DNA from 3 places in the Micromonospora sp. CNZ295 genome. Region 1 is predicted to be linked to each of the others. Evidence: predicted binding sites of a transcription regulator. Region 1 holds the regulator's gene; each other region holds the start of a gene.
What was found. The regulator HrcA, encoded in region 1, represses chaperone genes, less so after heat shock. The targets are predictions, from matches to a motif close to GGTTNGCACNCTCNNNNNGAGNGTGCNAACC.
Positions count from the first base shown of each region.

Region 2: a site for HrcA is predicted at 4,893-4,923, ahead of groL (chaperonin GroEL). Genes of this name have one in related genera too.
Region 3: a site for HrcA is predicted at 4,446-4,476, ahead of groES (co-chaperone GroES). Genes of this name have one in related genera too.

Region 1 is NZ_SHKZ01000001.1:6,217,393-6,225,363, reverse strand. It holds gene hemW (radical SAM family heme chaperone HemW) at 1-1,044, shown strand, start outside; gene EV376_RS28945 (DUF4870 domain-containing protein) at 1,122-1,697, opposite strand; gene hrcA (heat-inducible transcriptional repressor HrcA) at 1,925-2,947, shown strand; gene dnaJ (molecular chaperone DnaJ) at 3,018-4,163, shown strand; gene EV376_RS28930 (16S rRNA (uracil(1498)-N(3))-methyltransferase) at 4,250-4,984, shown strand; gene EV376_RS28925 (SDR family oxidoreductase) at 4,996-5,757, opposite strand; gene EV376_RS28920 (histidine triad nucleotide-binding protein) at 5,852-6,214, shown strand; gene EV376_RS28915 (serine hydrolase domain-containing protein) at 6,211-7,587, shown strand; gene EV376_RS28910 (PhoH family protein) at 7,813-7,971, shown strand, end outside.
Region 2 is NZ_SHKZ01000001.1:643,422-651,392, reverse strand. It holds gene EV376_RS03040 (GNAT family N-acetyltransferase) at 1-793, shown strand, start outside; gene paaN (phenylacetic acid degradation protein PaaN) at 846-2,519, shown strand; gene EV376_RS03030 (GNAT family N-acetyltransferase) at 2,588-3,136, opposite strand; gene EV376_RS03025 (cold-shock protein) at 3,350-3,553, shown strand; gene EV376_RS03020 (hypothetical protein) at 3,958-4,845, shown strand; gene groL (chaperonin GroEL) at 5,120-6,742, shown strand; gene EV376_RS03010 (hypothetical protein) at 6,806-7,006, opposite strand; gene EV376_RS03005 (GNAT family N-acetyltransferase) at 7,092-7,971, opposite strand, start outside.
Region 3 is NZ_SHKZ01000001.1:322,738-330,708, forward strand. It holds gene EV376_RS01440 (WhiB family transcriptional regulator) at 1-324, shown strand, start outside; gene EV376_RS01445 (molybdopterin-dependent oxidoreductase) at 579-2,153, opposite strand; gene groL (chaperonin GroEL) at 2,279-3,928, opposite strand; gene groES (co-chaperone GroES) at 3,999-4,313, opposite strand; partial or broken gene EV376_RS30640 (helix-turn-helix domain-containing protein) at 4,642-4,782, shown strand; gene EV376_RS30645 (DUF5753 domain-containing protein) at 4,946-5,440, shown strand; gene EV376_RS01465 (DUF397 domain-containing protein) at 5,431-5,622, shown strand; gene EV376_RS01470 (class I SAM-dependent methyltransferase) at 5,697-6,926, shown strand; gene ybaK (Cys-tRNA(Pro) deacylase) at 7,059-7,538, shown strand; gene EV376_RS01485 (substrate-binding domain-containing protein) at 7,799-7,971, shown strand, end outside.

The DNA of each region.
Region 1 (7,971 bases):
AGCCGGGAGGAGTACGCCGACACCGTGCTCGCCGAGCTGGCGCTCGCGGCGCGGGTGCTGCGGGACAGCCCGCCGCCCCGGGTCGACACGGTCTTCGTCGGCGGCGGCACCCCCACCCTGCTCCCCGCCGCCGATCTGGCGCGGATCCTCGACGGCATCGACCGGACGTTCGGGCTGGCCCCGGACGCCGAGGTGACCACCGAGGCCAACCCGGAGTCGGTCACCCCGGAGTCGCTCGCCGCGCTGCGGGCCGCCGGCTACACGCGGATCTCGCTGGGCATGCAGTCCGTGTCGCCGGGGGTGCTGGCGATCCTGGACCGGAGGCACAGCGCCGGCCGGGCCGTCGCCGCCGCGCGGGAGGCCCGCGACGCCGGCTTCGCGCACGTCAACCTGGACCTGATCTACGGCACGCCGGGGGAGCGCGCGGAGGACTTCGCCGCCTCGCTCGATCAGGTGGTCGCCGCCGGGGTGGACCACGTCAGCGCGTACGCCCTGATCGTGGAGGAGGGCACCCGGCTCGCGGCCCGGATGCGCCGCGGCGAGCTGGCGTACCCGTCCGACGACGTCGCCGCGGACCGCTACCTGGCCGCGGAGGCCGCCCTCGGCGCGGCCGGCTTCTCCTGGTACGAGGTCTCCAACTGGGCGCGGACGCCGGCCGCCCGCTGCCGCCACAACCTGCTCTACTGGACCGGCGGGGACTGGTGGGGCCTCGGCCCGGGGGCGCACAGCCACGTCGGCGGCGTGCGCTGGTGGAACGTGAAGCACCCCACGGCGTACGCGAAGCGGCTGGCCGCCGGGGAGTCCCCCGGTCTGGCCCGGGAGGTGCTGACCGCCGACGAGGCGCACATGGAGGACGTGATGCTGCGGGTGCGGCTCGCCTCCGGCCTGCCGCTGGAGGTGCTCGACCCGCCCGGTCGCGCCGGCGCCGAGCGGGCGCGGGCGACCGGCCTGCTCGACAGGGCGGAGTTCGCCGCCGGCCGCGCCGTGCTGACCCTGCGCGGCCGGCTGCTCGCCGACGCCGTGGTGCGCGACCTGCTGCCGTGACCGCCCCCCCCGCCCGGCTCACCCGCCCGGGGTGAGCGCGAGCGGTGCCGACCGGCCGGGGGAGCGGCCGGTCGGGCTCACTTGATGAAGCTCGCGGACATCGGGTAGCGGTACAGGGTGCCCTCGTTCGCCCGCAGGCCGGCGATGATGCCGAACACGATCTGGATCACCACGACGGCGACGCTGGGCAGGAAGAGCAGGCACCAGCTCACGAAGAGCAGCACGAAGGCGATGAGCGACCAGACGATCTGGAAGTTCAGCGCCGCGAGGGCGTGGGCCCGGACCGCCGGCGACTGGTTGCCGCGGGCCAGGTACGCGATCAGCGGGGCGACGAAACCGAGCGGGCCGAAGCTGATCAACGCGCCGAGCGCGCCGCCGAAGTGCGCGACGAGCGCCCAGGTCTTGTCCTCGTTGTTGGCGTAGCCGGCCGGCGGACCGTACGCGCCGCCGGTGGGGTAGCCGGCGCCGGGGGGCGGGTAGCCGCCGGGCGGGGGATAGCCACCCGGCGGCGGAGTGTCACCGGTGGGTGGCGGATAGCCACCGGGCGGGGGATAGCCGCCGCTGCCGGGCTGGCCGGACAGTGGCGTGGTGGGGTCGTCGGGGCCCTGGGGGCCCGGCTCTCCGCTGCCGGGAGGGCGAGGTGGTTCAGTCATGAGGATCACGGTAGGGGCAGCCCACAAGCGCGCACCAGAGCGACACCGACCCGGATCTCCGGCTGATCGGCCCTGGCGCGGTAACGCCGGGGTGCCCTGGCGCGCCATTCGCCCGTCGTTGATCATCGCGGTGACGGGCCCGCCGACGTAGACTGGCACTCGCTACAGTCGAGTGCCAGGCTCCGCCCGGGCAGCCGGCGGCCGACGCGCGACAGGAGGTGGGGAGGATGGGTCTCGACGACCGCAAGCTCGCGGTGCTGCGCGCGATCGTCGAGGACTACGTCGCCACGCAGGAGCCGGTCGGCAGCAAGGCCCTGGTCGAGCGCCACCAGCTCGGCGTCTCCCCGGCGACCGTCCGCAACGACATGGCGGTGCTCGAGGAGGAGGGCTTCATCCGGCAGCCGCACACCAGCGCCGGCCGGGTCCCCACCGACCGGGGCTACCGGCTCTTCGTGGACCGGCTGTCCCGCGTCAAGCCGCTCAGCCCGGCCGAGCGCCGGGCCATCGAGCGCTTCCTGGTCGGCGCGGTCGACCTCGACGACGTGGTGCACCGCACCGTCCGGCTGCTGGCCCAGCTGACCCGGCAGGTCGCCGTCGTGCAGTACCCGTCGCTGGCCCGCTCCTCGGTGCGTCACCTGGAACTGGTGCCCATCTCCACCACCCGGCTCATGCTCGTCATGATCGCCGACACCGGTCGCGTCGAGCAGCGCCTCGTCGAGCTGCCGGGGCCGATCCGCGCCGACGACGTGACCGACCTGCGCCGGCTGGTCAACGAGAAGCTGGTGGGCACCCGGCTGTCCGAGACGCCGCCCCTGGTGCAGGCGCTGGTCGACGAGGCCACGGCCGAGCTGCGCCCCGCCATGACCACCCTCTCCACGGTGCTGCTGGAGACCCTGGTCGAGCGGCACGAGGAGCGGATCGCGCTGGCCGGCACCGCCAACCTCGCCCGGGGTGGCCTCCTCGACTTCCAGGGGTCGCTCCGTCCCATCCTGGAGGCGCTCGAGGAGGAGGTCGTCCTCCTCAAACTCATCGGCGAGGTCGAGCCGAGCACCATGCGGGTCCGCATCGGCGACGAGAACGAGATCGACAACCTCCGGGCCGCGTCGGTGGTGAGCACCGGCTACGGCCCCGGGGCCACCATCGTCGGCGGTCTCGGGGTGCTGGGCCCGACCCGGATGGACTACCCCGGCACCATCGCCACGGTGCGGGCCGTGGCACGCTACGTGGGCGACCTGCTGGCCCAGAACTAGGCAGTACCGTCCGGCCGGTTCGGGCCGGCGGCCGGCGCAACGCGAGACGAACATGAGGACACGGAACGCAGTGGCCAGGGACTACTACGGCATCCTCGGCGTGAGCCGGGACGCCTCCGACGACGACATCAAGCGCGCCTACCGCAAGCTCGCGCGCAAGTACCACCCGGACGTCAATCCGGACCCGGAGGCGCAGGAGAAGTTCAAGGACATCAACGCCGCGTACGAGGTTCTCTCCGACGATCGGAAACGGCAGATCGTCGACCTCGGCGGCGATCCCCTCGCGCCGGGCGGTGGGGGCGCGGGCGGTCCGGGGGGTCCCGGCGGAGCCGGCCCGTTCGTCGGCTTCCAGGACATCATGGACGCGTTCTTCGGGGGCGCCGCCGGCGGCGCCCGGGGACCGCGCCCGCGTACCCGGCCGGGGGCCGACGCGATCCTCCGCCTCGAGCTGGACCTGCACGAGACCGCGTTCGGCGTCGAGGCGCCGATCACCGTCGACACCGCCGTCCTCTGCACCACCTGCTCCGGCGCCGGCACCGCGGCCGGCACCCACCTGGCGACCTGTGAGGCGTGCGGCGGCCGCGGCGAGGTCCAGTCCGTGCAGCGCACCTTCCTCGGGCAGGTCGTGTCGGCCCGGCCGTGCACCGTCTGCCAGGGCTACGGCACGACGATCCCGCACCCCTGCCCGACCTGCGCCGGTGACGGCCGGGTGCGCACCCGCCGCTCGCTGACCGTCAAGATCCCGGCGGGCGTCGAGGACGGCATGCGGATCCGGCTGGCCCAGCAGGGCGAGGTCGGCCCGGGTGGCGGCACGGCCGGCGACCTCTACGTCGAGATCCACGAGCGGCCGCACGACGTCTTCTCCCGCAAGGGCGACGACCTGCACTGCCGGGTGACCGTCCCGATGACGGCAGCGGCGCTCGGCACCCGCCTCACCATCAAGACGCTGGACAGCGAGGAGCCGGTCGACGTCAAGCCCGGCACCCAGCCGGGCAGCACCCTGCGGCTGCGCGCCCGCGGCGTACCGCACCTGCGCGGCACCGGGCGCGGCGACCTCTACGTCCACCTCGACGTGCGTACGCCCACCAAGCTCGACGCCGAGCAGGAGAAGATGCTGCGCGAGTTCGCGCGTACCCGGGGCGAGGAGGTCGCCGAGCTGACCAAGCAGGGCGGCTTCTTCTCCCGGATGCGCGACGCCTTCAACGGCCACGCCTGACGGCCGGCGGCTCCGGCCCGCCGGCTCGGGTGGGCGGCTTCGGGCTGACGGCCCCGGTCCACCGCCGGGCCGATAGCCTGGTGATCGTGTCCGCGCCGCTGTTCCTCGTCGAGTCGCTGCCCACCGCCGATGCGATGACCCTCGACGGCCCGGAGGGGCGGCACGCCGCGACCGTGCAGCGACTCCGGCCGGGCGAGCGACTGCTGCTCGCCGACGGGCGGGGCGGCACGGCCGCCGCGGAGGTCACCGCCGTCGGCAAGGCCACCCTCGATCTCGAGATCACCTCCCGCGGGTACGTCGACGCGCCCGTCCCGCGCCTGGTGGTGGTGCAGGGCATCGCCAAGGGGGACCGTGGCGAGCTGGCCGTGCAGGCGATGACCGAGGTGGGGGTGGACGAGATCGTGCCCTGGGCGGCCGAACGGTCGATCGCCCTGTGGCGCGGTGACCGGGGCGTACGGGCGCGGGAGAAGTGGGTGGTCACCGCACGCGAGGCGGCCAAGCAGGCCCGTCGGCCCTGGCTCCCGGTGATCGCCGGTTCGCCGGACGAGTCGACGAACCGGGTGGTTCGCCGGCTCGCCGGGGCGGACGCCGCGTTCGTCCTCCACGAGGAGGCCGACGAGCGGCTGGCGACGGTGGCGCTGCCGGCGACCGGTGAGATCGTGCTGGTGGTCGGCCCGGAGGGGGGCATCGCGGACCGCGAGCTGGACGCGTTCCGGGAGGCCGGCGCCCGCCCGGTCCGCCTCGGCCCGTCGGTGCTGCGTACCTCGACGGCCGGCGTGGCGGCCCTGTCCGTCCTCTCCACCCGCCTGTCCCGCTGGTGACCTGCCCCTGCTCAGGTGCGGAGGTAGCTGGCGCCGTTCAGGTCCACGATCGTGCCGGAGGCCCACTCCGCGGCGGGACTCGCCAGCCAGTGCACCGCCGCGGCGATCTCCTCCGGCCGGGCCACCCGGTTGAAGGGGGACTGGGCGCGGATCGCGGCGCCCGGTTCGCCGCTCAGGTGCTCGGTGGTCATGTCGGTCTCGACGAAGCCGGGCGCCACCGTGGCGACGGCGATGCCGTACGGCGCCAGGGCGACCGCCAACGACTGGCCCAGCGCGTTCAGGCCCGCCTTGCTCGCCCCGTACGCCGGCTGCTCCGGCTCGCCCCGGAACGCGCCCCGCGACGAGACGTTGACGACCCGGCCGCCCCGCTCCCGCATGTGCTGCGCCGCGCACCAGGTGACGTTGGCGGCGCCGGTCAGGTTCGTCTCCACCACCCGCCGCCAGCGTGCCCGCCACTCCTCGTAGGAGGCGCCGAAGACCGGGTGGGGGTCGTCCCGCTCGCCGTACACGCCGGCGTTGTTGACCAGCACATCCAGCCCGCCCAGGCGGGTCGCGGCCTCGTCCACCATGGCGCGGACCGCGTCCGGGTCGGTGAGGTCGGCGCGGACCACCAGGTGGCCGTCGCCGGGCAGCTCGGCGCGGACCTGGTCGGCCGCCGCGGCCGAGTCCCGGTGGTGGATCGCCACCAGGTCGCCGCCCGCGGCGAACATCCGCGCCACCGCCCGCCCGATGCCCCGCGAGGCCCCCGTCACCAGTACCGCCCGTGAAGTCACGCCGGCCATCCTGCCGCAGCGCCGTCGGCGGTGTTGACCGGGGAGCCTTCCGCTACCGGAGGCGTCCGGAAGGGCCCTTCCTTACACTGCCCCGGTGAGCACACCTGACTGCCTGTTCTGCCGCATCGTCGCCGGGGAGATCCCGGCCACCGTCGTCCGGGAGACCGAGACCACCCTCGCCTTCCGGGACATCGACCCGAAGGCGCCGGTGCACGTGCTGGTGATCCCGAAGGAGCACTACGCCGACGTGGCCACCCTCGCGCAGGGCGACCCGGGGCTCGCCGGTGCGGTGCTCGCCACCGCGGCCGCCGTGGCCGAGGACGAGGGCCTGCTCGGGGACGGCTTCCGGCTCATGTTCAACACCGGGGCGTACGGCGGGCAGGAGGTCTTCCACGTCCACGCGCACCTGCTCGGCGGCGCGCCGCTCGGCCCGATGCTGGCCCGGGACCTCGCGTGACGGCGGTGGGTGACCGGCTGGACCGGCTGGTCCGGCAGGTCCAGGCGCAGGCGCGGATCCCGGCGATCTCGGCGGCCCTGCACCGCGCCGACCGGCCGCTGTGGACGTCCACGGTCGGTTGGACCGGCAACGACACCGCCCTGGACCCGCAGACCCGGTTCCGGATCGGCTCGGTGACCAAGACCTTCACGGCCGTCCTGGTCCTGCAGTGCCGCGACGACGGCCTGCTCGACCTGGACGACCCGCTGAGCCGGCACCTGGACCTGCCGGCGCACGGGGACCTCACCGTACGCCGGCTGCTGTCGCACACCGCCGGCCTGCAGCGGGAACCGTACGGTGACGTCTGGGACACCCTGCGCGCCCCGGACGCGGACCAGTTGCTGGCCGACCTGGCGAAGGCGGAGCGGGTGCTGCCGCCGGGCCGGCGCTACCACTACTCCAACCTCGGCCTGGCGCTGCTCGGCCGGCTGGTCGGGCAGTTGCGCGGCGGCACCTGGGCGGAGGTGCTGACCGAGCGGGTGCTGATCCCGCTGGGGCTGACCACCACCACGGTGAGCCCCGGCCGGCGGGCCGCCACCGGGTTCCTGGTCGACGCGTACTCCGACGAGGCACGCCCGGAGCCGCCGACCGACTTCGGCGCGGTCGGCCCGGCCGCCCAGCTGTGGAGCACGGCGAGCGACATGGCCCGCTGGGCCGCCTTCCTGGCCGACCCGGCGGCGCTCGACGCGGCCGGCCGGGTGCTCTCGCCCGCCACGCTGGAGGAGATGCGCTGGCCGGTGACGGTGACCGACGAGACGCTCTGGACCGGCGGCTTCGGGCTCGGGTTGATCCTGGTGCCGCAGGGCAAGCGGATCATGCATGTCGGCCACGACGGTGCGATGCCCGGTTTCCTCGCCGCGGTCTACGGCCGCCGGGGCGGTGACGGCACCGCCGGCGCGATGGGTGCGGCGGTGCTGGGCTCCAGCGGCACGGCTGGCGAGCTGTTCGACCTGCCGCACCGGCTGCTCGCCGCCGCGGTCGAGCACGATCCGGCCGACGTCGAGCCCTGGCGGCCCGGGCCACCGGCTCCGCCGGCGGTCCGCGGGCTGCTGGGCCGCTGGTGGGGCGAGGGTTTCGAGTCCGTCTTCAGCTGGCACGACGGCGCACTGCGGGCCCGTGGCGCGGACGACCCGCCGGGCAAGCCGCCGGCCGTCTTCGCCCCGGTGCCGGACCGCCCGGACGTCTACCGCACGGTCTCCGGCCGGGAGGTCGGCGAACTGCTGCGCCTCACCCGGGACGGAACCGGAGCGGTCGTCCGGATGCACTGGGCCACCTACCGCTTCACCCGGACCCAGGAGACCTTCGACCGCTACGACTTCCGCACCGGCTCCTGACCCCGATCGCCCCACTCCGCGATCTTGCACTTGCTGCCCGGGCGAACGACGCAAACGGGACGTAACGCGGGCCGTAAGTGCAAGATCACGGGGGTGGGATCGGGGGAAATGGGCGAGGTGCCGGCGGTGTTGAACCGATACGATGGGAGCAACGCCAGCACGCCGTGGCACCCGGCCCGGCGCCGAGATCGAGAGCAGGTGGCTCAGGGCCGCGCGGCCCGACCTATGACCAGCACCCCACCTCCCGGCCCGCTCCGGGCACAGACCAGGATCACCGTTCCGGATTCGAAGATCATGGTCAATCTCCTCGGCGCGGGTGACGAGATCCTGCGACTGGTCGAGCGCTCGGTGAACAGCGACGTGCACGTCCGGGGCAACGAGATC
Region 2 (7,971 bases), 5.6 Mb from region 1:
GCTCGACAACACCGACAACGCCAGCATCACGCTGGCCGTCCACCCCGAGCACCGGCGCCGGGGCGCGGGTCGCGCGCTCCTGGCGTACGCGATCGAGGTGGCCCGGGCGCACGGCCGTAAGCGGATGTTCGGGGACACGGTGACGGCGCTGCCGGGTGGGCCGGCCCGCCCGGAGGCCGGCGGGGCCTTCGCCGCGACCACCGGCGCGCAGGCGGCGCTGACGGAGGTCCGGCGGCGGCTGGACGTCGCGGGGGTCGACCACGCCGCGCTGGAGGAGCTGCTGGCCGGTGCCCGCCGGCGCGCCGCCGGCTATCGCGGCGTGGCCTGGCACGGGCCGGTCCCGGAGGAGTACGTCGCCGACGTGGCCCGGCTGGAGGGCCGGATGAACACCGACGCGCCGATCGGCGACCTGGAACTGGAGGCCGAGAACATCGACGCCGAACGGATCCGGGGGACCGAGGAGGTGCTCGCCGCGCGGGGGCGGCGGCACTACCACTACGGCGCGGTGCACGAGGCGACCGGCCGGCTGGTGGCCTGGACCATGCTCGACGTCAACGGCGGCATCCCGTGGCACGCGTGGCAGCAGACCACCATCGTCGACCCGGACCATCGCGGGCACCGGCTTGGGCTTCTGGTCAAGGCCGAGAACCTGCGGTACGCGGTCGGGTACGAGCCGCAGCTGCGCGCGATCGACACCTGGAACGCGGCGGTCAACGAGCACATGATCCGGATCAACGAGCAGCTGGGGTTCCGCCCGGTCGACGGCTGGACGAACTGGCAGTTGACAATTTGAGTTGTGACACGGCCCTACTGATCGTGCGGTCCGGTGTTGCATGATGGCGGGCATGACGGAGACCCCGCACCCCCTGTACGACAGGCACGCCGAAACCCTCACCCGGGCGCTGAAGGCCATCTCGGAGCGCGGGTACTGGTCCGCCTACCCCGAGTCGCCGAGCCCCCGGGTGTACGGCGAGACGGCCGCCGCCGACGGCAAGGCGGCCTTCGAGGCGTACCTGGGTGGCGACTTCCCCCTCGACCAGCCCGGTGACGGGAGCACCGTCGCCACCGAGGCCAGCCCGTTCGGGGTCGACCTGGGCGTCCGCTACCCGCACGCGGCGGCCGACCAGCTCGTCGGGGCGGCGACCGCCGCACTGCCCGCCTGGCGGGACGCCGGCCCGCAGGTCCGGGTGGGCGTCTGCCTGGAGATCCTGGACCGCCTGCACAAGAACGTCTTCGAGCTGGCCAACGCGGTGCAGTTCACCAGCGGCCAGGCGTTCGTGATGGCCTTCCAGGCCGGTGGGGCGCACGCCCTGGACCGGGCGCTGGAGGCGCTGGCGTACGCGTACGCGGAGATGAGCCGGCACCCGGGGACGGCCGGCTGGGAGAAGGCGGCGGGCAAGGGCGACCCGCTGCGGATGACCAAGACCTTCCACGTGGTGCCGCGCGGTGTCGCGCTGGTGATCGGGTGCAACACGTTCCCGACCTGGAACTCGTACCCGGGGCTCTTCGCCTCCCTGGTCACCGGCAACCCGGTCGTGGTCAAGCCGCACCCGCGCGCGGTGCTGCCGCTGGCGGTCACGGTGAAGTACGCCCGTCAGGTGCTCGCCGAAGCCGGCTTCGACCCGAACCTGGTGCAGCTCGCCGCGGAGGCCCCGGGCGAGAAGCTCGCGTCGACGCTGGCCCTGCACCCGTCCGTGAAGATCGTGGACTTCACCGGCTCCACCGAGTACGGCGACTGGCTGGAGGCCAACGCCCGGCAGGCGCAGGTCTACACCGAGAAGGCCGGCCTGAACACCGTGGTGGTCGACTCGACCGACGACTTCGCCGGGATGTGCCGCAACCTGGGCTTCACGCTCACCCTGTACAGCGGGCAGATGTGCACCACCTCGCAGAACATCCTGATCCCCCGGAACGGCATCGCGACCGACCAGGGCCACAAGAGCTTCGACGAGGTGGCCGCCGGCATCGCGGGCGCGGTCGGCAAGCTCACCGCCGACCCGGCGCGCGGGGTCGAGCTGACCGGCGCGATCGTCAACGACGGGGTGCTGGAGCGCCTCGACGAGGTGACCAAGGTCGGTGAGCCGGTGCTGGAGTCCCGTACCGTCGAGCACCCGGCCTTCCCCGGCGCGGTGGTGCGGACGCCGACCATCGTCAAGCTGGACGCCGGTGACACCGCCACCTACTCCCGCGAGTGGTTCGGGCCGATCTCGTTCGCCATCGCGACCGACTCGACCGAGCACAGCCTGGAGGTCCTGCGCTCCACGGTGGGCGAGAAGGGCGCGCTGACCGCCGCGGTCTACTCGACCGACGAGGCGGTGCTGGACGCGGCCGAGGCGGCGGCGATCGAGGTCGGCGTGCACCTGTCGGCCAACCTGACCGGCGGCGTGTTCGTGAACCAGTCGGCGGCCTTCTCCGACTTCCACGGCAGCGGCGCCAACGCGGCCGCCAACGCCGCTCTCACCGACGGCGCGTACGTCGCGAACCGGTTCCGCGTCGTCCAGAGCCGCCGCCACGTCTGAGGTGGCACGGAGGGTCCCTTCTCAACGCCTGGTGCTTGGGAAGGGGCCCCGGTTCACCCGAGGGGCACTCAGGCCGGGCGGCGCATCTGGAGTTCGGTGAGGGTCGGCACCGTCGGGTGCGGGACGCGCACGCCGGTGTCGACGAAGCCCAGCCGCTGGTACGCCCGGTAGGCCCGGTCGTTGCCGACCACGACCTCCAGCATCAGTTCGGGCCGACCGCAGGCGCGCGACCAGCCGGCGACCGCCTCGATCAGGTCGGCGAGCAGCCCGCTGCCCCGCCAGGACGGGGTGACGTAGACGGCGTACACGACGGTGAGTCCCGGCTCCTCCGGTGCCACCGTGCCGCCGGCGTGCCCGACCAGCCGGCCACCGCCCGGATCCGCGATGAACTGCGCTGTCCGGGTGCCCGACGAGGTGTACGCGACGCGCGCGGCGAACTCGGCGTGCGGCCGGGCGGCCGCGTCGGCGATGGTCTCCAGGAACGCCAGCGGTGCGTCGGCGAGCATCTCCAGCCGCAGGGCCCGCATCCGCGCGGCGTCCGCCGGTCGGACCCGCCGGACCTGCGCCCGCCGCACCGCGACCTGCCCCGGGTCGGGCACACCCGGAGTACTCGCCATCCCGCATGCCTACCACAGCGACGACGAGCAATGTGGATCGCTCGGAATATGCCCGATTTGTGGTCGTGCGCCGCCGTCACGCCTCGTGTAGCGTGCGATTTCGGTCACCGATTCAGCGGCCGTCGCCGATCGCCGAACCGGTGCCGCCCCGCGGGCCGGAGCGCCGGTCGCGGCGGGGTGAGTGAGACGCCGCGCAGAGTGAGGAAGTGCACCGTGGCACAGGGCACCGTGAAGTGGTTCAACGCCGAAAAGGGCTACGGCTTCATCGCCGTCGACGGCGGCCAGGACGTCTTCGTCCACTTCTCCGCCATCGAGATGGACGGCTACAAGGCGCTGGACGACGGCCAGCGGGTGGAGTTCGAGATCGCCCAGGGCCAGAAGGGTCCCCAGGCCGAGCGGGTGCGCGTCATCGCCTGAGCGGCCCTCGGCTCCGCCGCGGAGCCGACCGACGACGGCGGTGCTCCCGCGAAGCATGGCCGGCCGGGGGTGCGGTGCCGGCACCGCACCAGGGAAGATCATGAACCGTTCCAGCCGTCGCTGAGGAGGGTTCAGTGTCCGACCAGCCACCCCCGACCGTGCCGTCTCCGCCGCCGGATGATCCGGATCCGACGTCCGGTGCCGTACCGCCTCCGGCGGCTCCCTCCGGCCCGTCCGGTGCCGCACCGCCCTACCCCTGGCACCCGACGGGCCCGCAGCCGGGTGGGTCTTCCTGGGACCCGGCCGCTGCGCAGCCGGGTGGCCACTCCTGGGACCCGGTCGCCCCACCGCGGCCGGGAGCCGCGGCATGGGGTGCGGCCGGGCCGTGGCAGCCGGGCGCACCGGTGTGGCCCGGGCAGGCCTTCGCCGGCTGGTCCGCGGCCGGGTTCGACCCGGCGGACCCGCTGGTCCCCCCGCCCGGGGCCGGTCTGGCTGGCTGGTTCGACCGGTGCACCGGAGCGGTCCGGCGCGGCTGGAGCCTGCTGCTGCCGATCCTGCTGCTGACCCAGGTGCTGCCGGCCGTCCTGATCGGGCTCCTGACGTACGCGGTCGACCCGTCCGCCGAGTGGGACGCGGCCCTGGCCGAGGACTCGGCCGCGCTGCCCGACGGGTTCGTGGGGGACCTGGTCACCCTGTTCGGGATCGCCCTCGTCGGCGCGGTGCTCGTCGGCCTGGTGCAGAGCATCGGCTGGGCGGCGGGCACCTGGGTGATCGCCCGCCAGGCGGCCGGCGAGCCGGTCGACCTGGGCGCGGCGCTCCGCTACGGTCTGCGCCGCGCGCCGGGCCTGTGGGGCTGGACGTTGCTGATCGGCCTGCTGGTCGCCGTTGGCGTGTGCTTCTGTGTGCTCCCCGGCATCTACCTCGCGTTCGCCCTGAGCCTGGCCGGCCCGATCTACCTCTTCGAGCGGCAGGCCCCGATCGCCCGCTCCTTCCGGATGTTCCACGACCGCCTCGGGCTGGTGCTCGGCCGGGTGGCCCTGATCGCCGCCGTGGTGATCGTCGTGTCGGTGCTGGCCGGCGCGCTGGAGGGCGTGGCCACCCTGCCGTTCGGCACCGCGCCCCTGGAGTCGCCGGGGACGGCCGTCGGGTTCCTCCTCGTGCTGGTGATCACCCAGTTGCTGCCCCTCCCGGCCTACCTGGCCCAGCAGGTCGGGCTGGTCGTGACGTACGCGGAGCAGCGCGCCCACGAGCAGCCGGTGAACGCCACGCGGCTGGCGGCCGAACTCGGCTGACGGGGGCGATCGTGCTTGCACTCGGCAAGGGAGAGTGCTAAACAAGTCATTGGCACTCGCAGACCGTGAGTGCCAATGGTCGGGGCGGTAGGGCCACGGCCGCACGGGCGTCAGGAGGCGCGGGTGCGGCACATGGCCGGTCGTCGCGGGCTATCCGGCCCGGCCTGCGGACGTCGTCGTCGCCAGGTGGCGACGTCCCAAGGTGCGTACACCAGACGGCCCATCCGGGGCACACCCTCGGGTGGCCCGTGAGTGTCCAGGAGGACAACGCCGTATGGCCAAGATGATCGCGTTCGACGAGGAGGCTCGCCGCGGCCTCGAGCGGGGCATGAACCAGCTCGCCGACGCCGTGAAGGTGACCCTCGGCCCCAAGGGCCGCAACGTCGTGCTCGAGAAGAAGTGGGGCGCCCCCACCATCACCAACGATGGTGTGAGCATCGCCAAGGAGATCGAGCTCGAGGACCCGTACGAGAAGATCGGCGCCGAGCTGGTCAAGGAGGTCGCGAAGAAGACCGACGACGTCGCCGGTGACGGCACGACGACGGCGACCGTCCTGGCCCAGGCCCTGGTTCGCGAGGGCCTGCGCAACGTGGCCGCCGGTGCCAACCCGATGGCCCTGAAGCGGGGCATCGAGGCCGCGGTCACGAGCGTCTCGGAGGAGCTGCTGAAGCTCGCCAAGGACGTCGAGACCAAGGAGCAGATCGCCTCCACCGCCTCCATCTCCGCTGGTGACACCAGCGTCGGTGAGATCATCGCCGAGGCGATGGACAAGGTCGGCAAGGAAGGCGTCATCACCGTCGAAGAGAGCAACACCTTCGGCCTGGAGCTTGAGCTCACCGAGGGTATGCGCTTCGACAAGGGCTACATCTCCGCCTACTTCATGACCGACCCGGAGCGTATGGAGGCCGTCTTCGACGACCCGTACATCCTGATCGTCAACAGCAAGATCTCCTCGGTGAAGGACCTGCTCCCGATCCTGGAGAAGGTCATGCAGTCGGGCAAGCCGCTGCTGATCATCGCCGAGGACCTGGAGGGCGAGGCCCTCGCCACCCTGGTGGTCAACAAGGTCCGGGGCACCTTCAAGTCGGTCGCCGTCAAGGCGCCGGGCTTCGGTGACCGCCGCAAGGCCATGCTGACCGACATCGCCATCCTCACCGGTGGCCAGGTCATCAGCGAGGAGGTCGGCCTCAAGCTGGACGCCGTCGGCCTCGACATGCTGGGCCGCGCCCGCAAGGTCGTGGTGACCAAGGACGAGACCACCATCGTCGACGGTGCCGGCGACGCCGAGCAGATCCAGGGCCGGGTCAACCAGATCCGGGCCGAGATCGAGAAGAGCGACTCCGACTACGACCGCGAGAAGCTGCAGGAGCGGCTGGCCAAGCTGGCCGGCGGCGTCGCGGTGATCAAGGTCGGCGCGGCCACCGAGGTCGAGCTGAAGGAGCGCAAGCACCGCATCGAGGACGCCGTCCGCAACGCGAAGGCCGCCGTCGAGGAGGGCATCGTCCCGGGTGGTGGCGTCGCGCTGGTGCAGGCCGGCAAGACCGCCTTCGACAAGCTGGACCTGACCGGTGACGAGGCGACCGGCGCCCAGATCGTCAAGATCGCGCTGGACGCTCCGCTGCGGCAGATCGCCGTCAACGCCGGCCTCGAGGGTGGCGTCGTCGTCGAGCACGTCCGCAACATCGAGGCGGGTCACGGCCTGAACGCCGCGACCGGCGAGTACGTGGACCTGATGGCCGCGGGCATCATCGACCCGGCCAAGGTGACCCGGTCGGCGCTGCAGAACGCGTCGTCGATCGCGGCGCTCTTCCTCACCACCGAGGCCGTCGTGGCGGACAAGCCGGAGAAGACCCCGGCCGCCCCGGCTGGCCCGGGTGGCGGGGACATGGACTTCTGAGTCCAGCTCCACGACACCGGGAGGGGCGGGCCGCGTCAGCGGTCCGCCCCTTTCGGGTCTCTCCTACGTCGGCAGCGGCCGTTGGTTGCGCCGCTTCTGCGTCCGGTCGTACGGCTGCCGCACCTGTACCGGCTCGTCCACCACCGCCACCGGTTCGTCGTCCGGCGGCTCGTCGGCGCCGTCCATCTCTGCCCGCTGCTCGGCGTCGCCGAAGTCGATGCGGTCGAAGGGCAGCGGCCCGGTCCGTTCGTCGTCCGTGGTCATGGTGCCTCCTCTACCGAAACGGTAGGGGGCGTCGATGGGCGACGCGGGCGAATGACGCTATCAGGTGATCTATCCTATTCGCCCGTTATCGATCCCCGAGCGTCCTCCGGTACAGGAAGAACACCCGCTCGATCCGGGCGCCCGCGCTGCCCGAGTAGAACCCGACCGGGCCCACCCAGCCGATCTGCGCCGCCGTGATCCCGGCCGCACGCTGGTCGGCCAGACAGCGGCGGAGCAGCACGCCGCCGATCCCCGACCCCTCGGCGGCGGGTGCCGTACCCATCGGGCCGAACCAGCTCGGCCGCGACGAACCCCAGGCGGCGAAGCCCAGCACCGCGCCGTCGCGCTCGGCGAGGTGGCAGCCGGCCCGGTCGCGGCCGACCGAGCCGGCCAGCTCCGCGTCCCAGGTGCCGCCGAACACCGACCGGGCGAAGTCCGCCAAAGCCGGCAGGTCCGCCGGCTCCGCGCGGCGTACCGTCACGCCCTGGCCGGCCAGCCGCTGCTCCGCCGGCGCGGTCGTGCGCAGGGCCGGGCTCTCGTCGTACGACAGGTCGGCCGTCATGTTCCAGGCCGTGCGGTCCTGCGTGTAGCCGAGCGCCTGCGCCGCGCAGACCGCCGGCGTGTAGCGCACGTCGATGCCCGGCCAGGCGTAGTGCGGCGGGTTCCCCGCCAGCAGCACCTCGGTCGCCCCGAGCGCGGCGAGCCGCTCCTCGGCGTACGCCAGCAGCGCCCGACCGACGCCGCGCCGCCGGTACGCCGGGTCCACCGCCACCAGGTCCACGTGCCCCTGCGCGCCGTCGCGGCCGGAGAGCGAGGCGATCAGCACGCCGGTGAGGAGACCGTCCCGGTACGCGCCCAGCGGGACCAGCGGCCGGTCGGCGGCGGCGCGGGCCCAGAGCACGTCCACGATGGCCGGTGCCTCGGCCGCGTCCTCGGGCAGGTCCAGCGCCCGGCCGCACAGCTCC
Region 3 (7,971 bases), 5.9 Mb from region 1:
GGTGCCTGCCGAGGCCGGGACAGCGCCCAGTTCTTCCACCCGGACGGCGAGCGGGGTTCGTCCCGGCTGCGCCGGGAGACGGGCGCCAAGGCGGTCTGCCGGACCTGCCCGGTCCGGGCCGAGTGCGCGGCGCACGCGCTCTCCGTCCGCGAGCCCTACGGCGTGTGGGGCGGCTTCAGCGAGTCGGAGCGGCTGCGCCTGCTGGCCATGGGCTGGGAGGATCTGGCCGACCGCCGGAAGACCCGGGTGGACATCGCCCGGCTGGAGGCCCGCCTGGGTCGCCCGCACAAGTCCGCCGTCCCCGAGCAGCGCAAGATCGCCTGACCTCGGCCCCACGACCACGTCGGGACGGCCGCGCCCCGCACCGGGGCGCGGCGTCCCGCGTCGGGGGTTGCCGGACCCCGCCCTCCGGCCGCCACCCGGGCCGCTCGCCGCCCCCAGGACCTCAGTTACCGCCTTTGCTCTGCTTCAACGGACGCACAGGAAACGCGCCGAAATCGTTGCGTGGATTGAAGCAGTGCAAAGGCGGTGACGCGGTGCCGCAGGGTGGCGGGGTCGCGAGGCGAGGCAGCCTCCGGTCAGCGGACGGTCACCCGGACGGTGTGCCAGCCCGTCGCACCGTCCGGGGCGACCGCCGTCCGCCGGGCCGTCTGGGTCTCGCCGGTCGCGTCGGTGGCCCGGACCTGGAGCGTGTGCTCCCCCGGCGTCGCGTCCCAGCGCCACGACCACTGCACCCAGGTGTCCACCGAGACGGCCGGGGCGAGGACCGCCTCCCGCCAGGGTCCCTCGTCGACGCGGACCTCCACGCGGCGGAGGCCGCGGTGCTGCGCCCAGGCCACCCCGGCGACCACCACCGAACCGGGGCTCAGCCGGTTGCGCGGGCGCGGCGTGTCGATCCGCGACTGGGTCTTCACCGGGCCCTGCGCCGACCACCCGCGCGGCACCCAGTAGGCGTCGAAGTCCGCGAAACTCGTCAGCTCCAGCTCGGTCACCCACTTGCAGGCCGACACGTAGCCGTACAGCCCCGGCACCACCATCCGGGCCGGGAAGCCGTGCTCGACCGGCAGCGGCTCGCCGTTCATGCCGACCGCCAGCAGCGCGTCCCGCCCGTCGCGCAGCACCGCCGTGGGGGTGCCGCAGGTCCACCCGTCGACCGACCGCCCGACGACCTGGTCCGCGCCGTCCTCCGGATCCGCCTCGTCCAGCAGTTCCTTGAGCGGCACGCCGAGCCAGCGCGCGTTGCCGATCAGGTCACCGCCGACCTCGTTCGACACGCAGGCCAGGGTCACGTACCGCTCGACCAGCCGCCGGGCCAGCAGGTCGTCGAAGCTGAGCGTGACCGGGTTACGGACCCGACCGTGGATCCGCAGCCGCCAGGTGGCGGGGTCCACCTGCGGCACCACCAGGGCGGTGTCGATCCGGTAGAAGCCGGCGTTCGGGGTGACGTAGGGAGCGAGGCGGGGCAGATTCAGGTCGGCGCCGGCCGGGACGGCGGGTGCCGGCGACACCGGGGGCGGCAGGGTGACCGCGTCGCGGGCCGCGGAGACGCCGCGCCGGCCGGCCAGCCACCGGCCGCCGAGTCCGGCCACGCCGGCCGCCCCGAGCAGCAGACCGCTGGTGGCCAGGAACCGTCGCCTCGACTCCGGGCCCGGCGCGGTCTCCTCCGCGCCGCCCTCCGGCTCCGGGCCGGGCGTGGGCGACCGCCAGGGCCAGGGGTCCAACTCCCACGGGCCGGCGACGAACGCCCACAGCACCAGCGCGCCGAGCCCACCGCCGACCAGCGCCGGCAGGGTGTCGCCGGCGTCCGCGCCGGCCCGGGTCAGGGCCGCCGCGATCCCCAGGGCCGTGAACACCGCGACGCCGGCCAGGCCGTACGCCAGCCGGCGCCGGGACAGCACGCCGAGCAGCGCGGCGAACGCGGCCAGCACCAGCGCCGTGCCCACCAGCAGGGCGATCTTGTCGTACGTGCCGAAGAGCGCGATGCCGACCTGCTTCAGCGGCTCGGGCACGGTGTCGACCACCAACCCGCCGACGGCGACCAGGGGCGCGGACCGCGGGCCGGTCAGCACCGCCACCAGCTCGGCCGAGCCGATCGCCACGGCGGCGGCGGTCACCCCGGCCAGGGCTGCGTGGCGGCGCGTCGTGGTGGTCACGGGGACCAGTCTTTCCGATCGGGGCGGGAGCCGGTAGGCACGTCAGCGTTCCGTAAGCACCGGGGAACGCGTCGGGGCGCACCGCCGCGTACGGCGGTGCGCCCCGGACGGGCCTGTGGCGCGGGTCAGAAGCCCGGGCCGTGCTGGTGGCTGTGGCCGTGGCCGTGCGAGTGGCCGTGGCCGCCCGCGGCCGGCTCCGGCTCCGCCGGCTTCTCCACCACGAGGCTCTCCGTGGTGAGCAGCAGGCCGGCGATCGACGCGGCGTTGGCGACCGCGTTGCGGGTCACCTTCACCGGGTCGAGGATGCCGGACTTCGCCAGGTCCACATACTCGCCGGTGGCCGCGTCGAGGCCGTGGCCCCACTGGCTGCCGACGACCTTCTGGACCACGACGTAGCCGTCGTGGCCGGCGTTCTGCGCGATCCAGCGCAGCGGCTCGACCAGCGCCTTGCGCACGATCGAGACGCCCACCTTCTCGTCACCGGTGAAGCCCAGGTCGTCGTCGAGCGCCGGAAGGATCTGGGCCAGGGCGGCGCCGCCGCCGGGGACCGTACCCTCCTCGACCGCGGCCTTGGTCGCGGCGATGGCGTCCTCGATGCGGTGCTTGCGCTCCTTCATCTCGACCTCGGTCGCCGCGCCCACCTTGATGACGGCGATGCCGCCGGAGAGCTTGGCCAGCCGCTCGGAGAGCTTCTCCCGGTCCCACTCGGAGTCCGAGGCCTCGATCTCCTTGCGGATCTGGGCGACCCGGTCGGCGACGTCGGAGGCCTGGCCGCCGCCGTCGACGATCGTGGTGTTCTCCTTGTCGACCACGACGCGCCGGGCGGTGCCGAGCACCTCGAGGCCGACCTGGTCGAGCTTGTAGCCCAGCTCGGGCGCGATCAGCTCGGCACCGGTGAGGATCGCCATGTCCTGCAGCATCGCCTTGCGGCGATCACCGAAGCCCGGGGCCTTCACCGCGCAGACCTTGATGGTCTTGCGCAGCGAGTTGACCACCAGGGTGGACAGGGCCTGGCCCTCGACGTCCTCGGCGATGATGAGCAGCGGCTTGCTGTTCTGCAGGACCTTCTCCAGCAGCGGCAGCAGCTCCTCGATCGCCGAGACCTTCTGCGTGGTGATCAGGATGTACGGGTCCTCCAGGACCGCCTCCTGCGCCTCCACGTCGGTGACGAAGTTCGGCGAGATGAAGCCCTTGTCGAACTGGAGACCCTCGGTCACCTCCAGCTCGGTGGCGAGGGTGGAGCCCTCCTCGACGGTGATGACGCCGTCGCGGCCGACCTTCTCCATCGCCTCGGCGATCAGCTCGCCGATCGTCGCGTCCTGCGCGGAGACGGTCGCCACGTGGGCGACCGCCGCCTTGTCGGACACCTCGACGGCCTTGCCGAGCAGCGACTCGGAGACCTTGGCGGCCGCCGCGTCGATGCCCCGCTTGAGGCCGGTCGGGTTGGCGCCGGCCGCGACGTTGCGCAGGCCCTCGCGGACCATCGCCTGGGCCAGCACGGTCGCGGTGGTGGTCCCGTCGCCGGCGACGTCGTTGGTCTTGGTCGCCACCTCCTTGACCAGCTGCGCGCCGAGGTTCTCGTACGGGTTGGTGAGCTCGATCTCCTTGGCGATCGTGACGCCGTCGTTGGTGATCGTGGGCGCACCAAACTTCTTGTCCAGGACGACGTTGCGCCCGCGGGGGCCGAGGGTGACCTTGACCGCGTCCGCGAGGGCGTTGACACCGTGCTCGAGCAGGTGCCGCGCGTCGTCCGAGAAGCTCAGGATCTTCGCCATGAATGTCCCTTCAGAGCAACGTCGCCCCGGCCCGGCGAGCCGGACCGGGGCAACGACACTGCTCGGTTGCTTACTTCTCGATGACCGCGAGGACGTCGCGGGCGGAGAGCACCAGGTACTCCTCGCCGGCGTACTTGACCTCGGTGCCGCCGTACTTCGAGTAGAGGACGGTGTCGCCGACCTTGACGTCGATCGGCACGCGGTTGCCCTTGTCGTCGATCCGGCCCGGGCCGACAGCGAGGACGGTGCCCTCCTGCGGCTTCTCCTTGGCGGTGTCGGGGATCACGATGCCCGACGCCGTGGTGGTCTCAGCCTCGTTCGCCTGGACCACGATCCGGTCCTCGAGCGGCTTGATCGCAACCTTGGTCGCGGTAGTCACGGGCATACCCTCCTGGGGTACTGGTTTCGTTACCGGTCGGACATGCCGACCAGTGTCAATCTGCCACATGCCACCGGGCGGGGCCGTCGTCGCGGGTGCCGGTCCGCCTGGCGTCAACCCCCGGACGCAGCGCCCGGAGATTGGCACCCTCAGGGTGAGAGTGCTAATCGCAGGTTATTCCTCGGCTAGCACTCCGTCAAGGAGAGTGCCAGCGAGACACCCGGCGCGTCGCCACTGTCCCGCCACTCTTCACCGCAACACGCCGGCATTCGCTTCCATCGTGCGTGATCAGGCGCCTACGTTCCGGCATCGACCGGAACACGGGGGGCGACGCATGACCGGGGTACCGACACTGGGCTTCCTGCGCGACCAGTTGCGCCGGGCCCGCCAGGCGCGCGGGTTCAGCCAGGAGGAGCTGGGCAAGCTGATCAACTACTCCTCGTCCGCGATCAGCGCGGTCGAGGTCGGCCAGAAGCCGCTCAGCCCGGACTACCTGGCCCGGGTCGACACGGTGCTGGAGACCGGCGGTCTTCGTCGGCCTGCTGGAGCTGATCCGGCTGCACGCCGCACCGGACTGGTTCCGCCCGTGGGAGGAGGTCGAGCGGGACGCCGTCTCGCTGCGCTGGTACGACCCGGCGGTGATCCCCGGCCTGCTCCAGACCGAGGCGTACGCGCGGGCGATACTCCGGGCCGGTCCGTCGCTGACCGACGACGAGATCGAGGAGCGGGTCCTGAGCCGGCTGGCCCGGCAGAGCGTACTCACCCGCGACGCGCCGCCGCTGCTCGTCGCGGTGCTCGACGAGGCGGCGCTGCGCCGGCAGGTCGGTGATCGGGTGACCATGCGCGAGCAGCTCGCCCACCTGCTGACCGTTGGCGCCCAGCCGCACGTCCAGGTGCGGATCGTCCCGGCCGAAACCCCGTGGCACGTCGGGCTCAACGGGCCTTTCATCCTGGCCCGGCTCACCGAGGGCACCGAGCTGGCGCACCTCGACAACCAGCTCCGGGGCCACACCGTGGACGGCCCGAACGACCTTGCCAGCCTGGGACGGCGTTGGGAGACTGTGGCCGGTGAGGCGCTGCCGCGCCGGCAGTCCGCCCGCCTGATCGAGGAAGTGGCGACGTCATGGACCTGACCCGCGCCGCCTGGCGCACGTCCACCCGCAGCAACAGCAACGGCGGCGCCTGCGTCGAGGTCGCCGACAACCTGCCCGGCGTGGTCGCCGTGCGGGACAGCAAGGACCGGGCCGGCCCGGTGCTCGCCTTCACCCCGGAGAGCTGGCGGGCCTTCGTCGCCGCCTGCCCGACACCTCGCTGACATCACACTCGTCGGGGGCCATGCTGCGCCGGCCCCGGGCCGTCCCGTCCGGGACCGGCCGGAAGAATGGCCGGGTGGACCTGGAACAGCTGACGGAGCTGCGTACCCCCGAGGGGTTGGCCGCGCTCGCGGCGGCGGCCGAGGTGGCCGGCGGCGACCCGCTGGCCGCGGCGGCGGCGCTCCGCTCGGCCGGGGTGCCGGCCCGGCTGGCCGCGGCGGCCCTCACCCAGGCCGAGCTGCGCCGGCGGGCGGTGGGCAAGTTCGGCGCCGCGGCCGCCGGCATGTTCTTCACGAGGGCCGGCCTCGAGCAGGCCACCCGGAGGGTGGTCGCCGGACGCCGCGCCGAGCGGCTCCGCGCCGCCGGGGTGACCACCCTGGCCGACCTCGGCTGCGGGCTCGGCGCGGACGGGATCGCCGCCGCCCGCGCCGGCATCCGGGTGTACGGCGTGGAGGCCGACCCGGTGACCGCCGCGCTGGCCGCCGCGAACGCCGGGGCGACCGGGCTGGCCGACCGGTTCACCGTGGCGACCGGGGACGCGACCGGCTTCGACGTGTCCCGGCTCGACGCGGTCTTCTGCGACCCCGCCCGCCGGAAGTCGGGCCGGCGGGTCTTCGACCCGAACGCCTACTCGCCACCGTGGGGCTTCGTGGTCGGGCTCGCCGAGCGGGTGCCGCGCACGGTGGTGAAGGTGGCGCCCGGCCTGGACCACGCGCTGATCCCGGCAGGCGCGGAGGCGGAGTGGGTCAGCGTCGACGGCGACCTGGTGGAGGCCACGCTCTGGTGCGGGGCGCTGGCCCGGGTCCCCCGCCGCGCGACCGTGTTGGAGGAAGGGCCCCTCGTTGACGCCGCCGGTACAGCAGGGCACCCCTCGCACACCCCGACCGCGCACGAGCTGACCGGTTCCGGGGCGGTCGAGGCCCCGGTCGGGCCGGTACGGCGGTACGTGTACGACCCGGACCCGGCCGTGGTCCGCGCCCACCTCGTCGCCGAACTGGCCGGCGAACTCGACGCCAACCTGGCCGACCCGACCATCGCCTACCTGTACGCCGACACCCCGGCGCCGACACCGTTCGCCCGCTGCCTGGAGATCACCGATGTGCTGCCGTTCTCCCTGAAACGGCTGCGCGCCCTGCTGCGCGAGCGCCGGGTCGGCCGGGTGGAGATCCTGAAGCGCGGCTCGGCCCTCGACCCGGAGAAGCTGCGCCGTGACCTGAAACTCGCCGGCGACCAGCCCGCCAGCCTGATCCTGACCCGCGTGACCAACACCCCGACGGTCCTCCTAGCCCGACCCACGTCCCACTAGTTGATCATGAAGTTATTGCCACGACACGCCCCGGTGCCCACGTCGATAACTTCATGATCGACGCGGAGACAGGCGGAGACAGGCGGAGACACGCGGAGGCGGGCGGGAGGCGGTGGCGCTAGGTTGGCGGGCGTGGCGGGACAGGGGACGCCGGCGACCGCGTTGCTGGCGAAGCGGAGGGTTGCCCACCGTACGCATCCGTACGACGTCTCCGCGGCCGCCCCGAACTACGGGGCGCTGGTCGCGGCGGCCCTCGACGTGCCGGCGGAACGGGTGTTCAAGTCGCTGGTGACCGAGGTGGACGGCGTGCTGACCGTCGCCGTGGTCCCGGTGACCGGCGAACTGGACCTCAAGGCCCTGGCCGCCGCGGCGGGCGGCAAGCGGGCCGCACTGGCCGACCGGACGGTGGCCGAGCGCGCCACCGGGTACGTCCGGGGCGGCATCAGCCCGCTCGGCCAGCGGAAGCGCCTGCCGACGGTGCTCGACGAGAGCGCGCTGCGCCACGACACCGTGTACGTCTCGGCCGGCCGGCGGGGGCTGCAACTGGAACTGGCCCCGCAGGATCTGGTCATCCTCACCGACGCCTCGACCGCACGGATCGCCTCCTCCTGACCACCCGTGCGCGCGCCGCGGCCCAATCGTGCCGAGGGTCCGCCCGGCCGGGCGACCAGCGCTTATCCGGTTCGCCTGGAGTGCCCGTCGAGAGAGCGCTCGCCGCCACGTGACGCCTGAACTTCAGCGGCGTTGCCGAATTGTTACTGCCCACAACAAACTCGCGACCTCGACGGTCTTGTGCCGGCCGTGGAGCGCGGAATACGTTGCCGGGCACAACAAAACAACCACCATCCCCCACCTTCGAAAGGACCCTGCACATGCGCAAGGGCTTCCTCGCCGCTGCCGCCGCGGGCCTGTTGGCCACCGGCAGCATGGCGGCCTGCGGTGACAACTCCGGCGGCGACCAGGCCGGTGGTAGTGACAAGAAGCCGAAGATCGGCGTGATCCTGCCGGACAGCAAGTCCTCCGCCCGCTGGGAGGGCGCGGACCG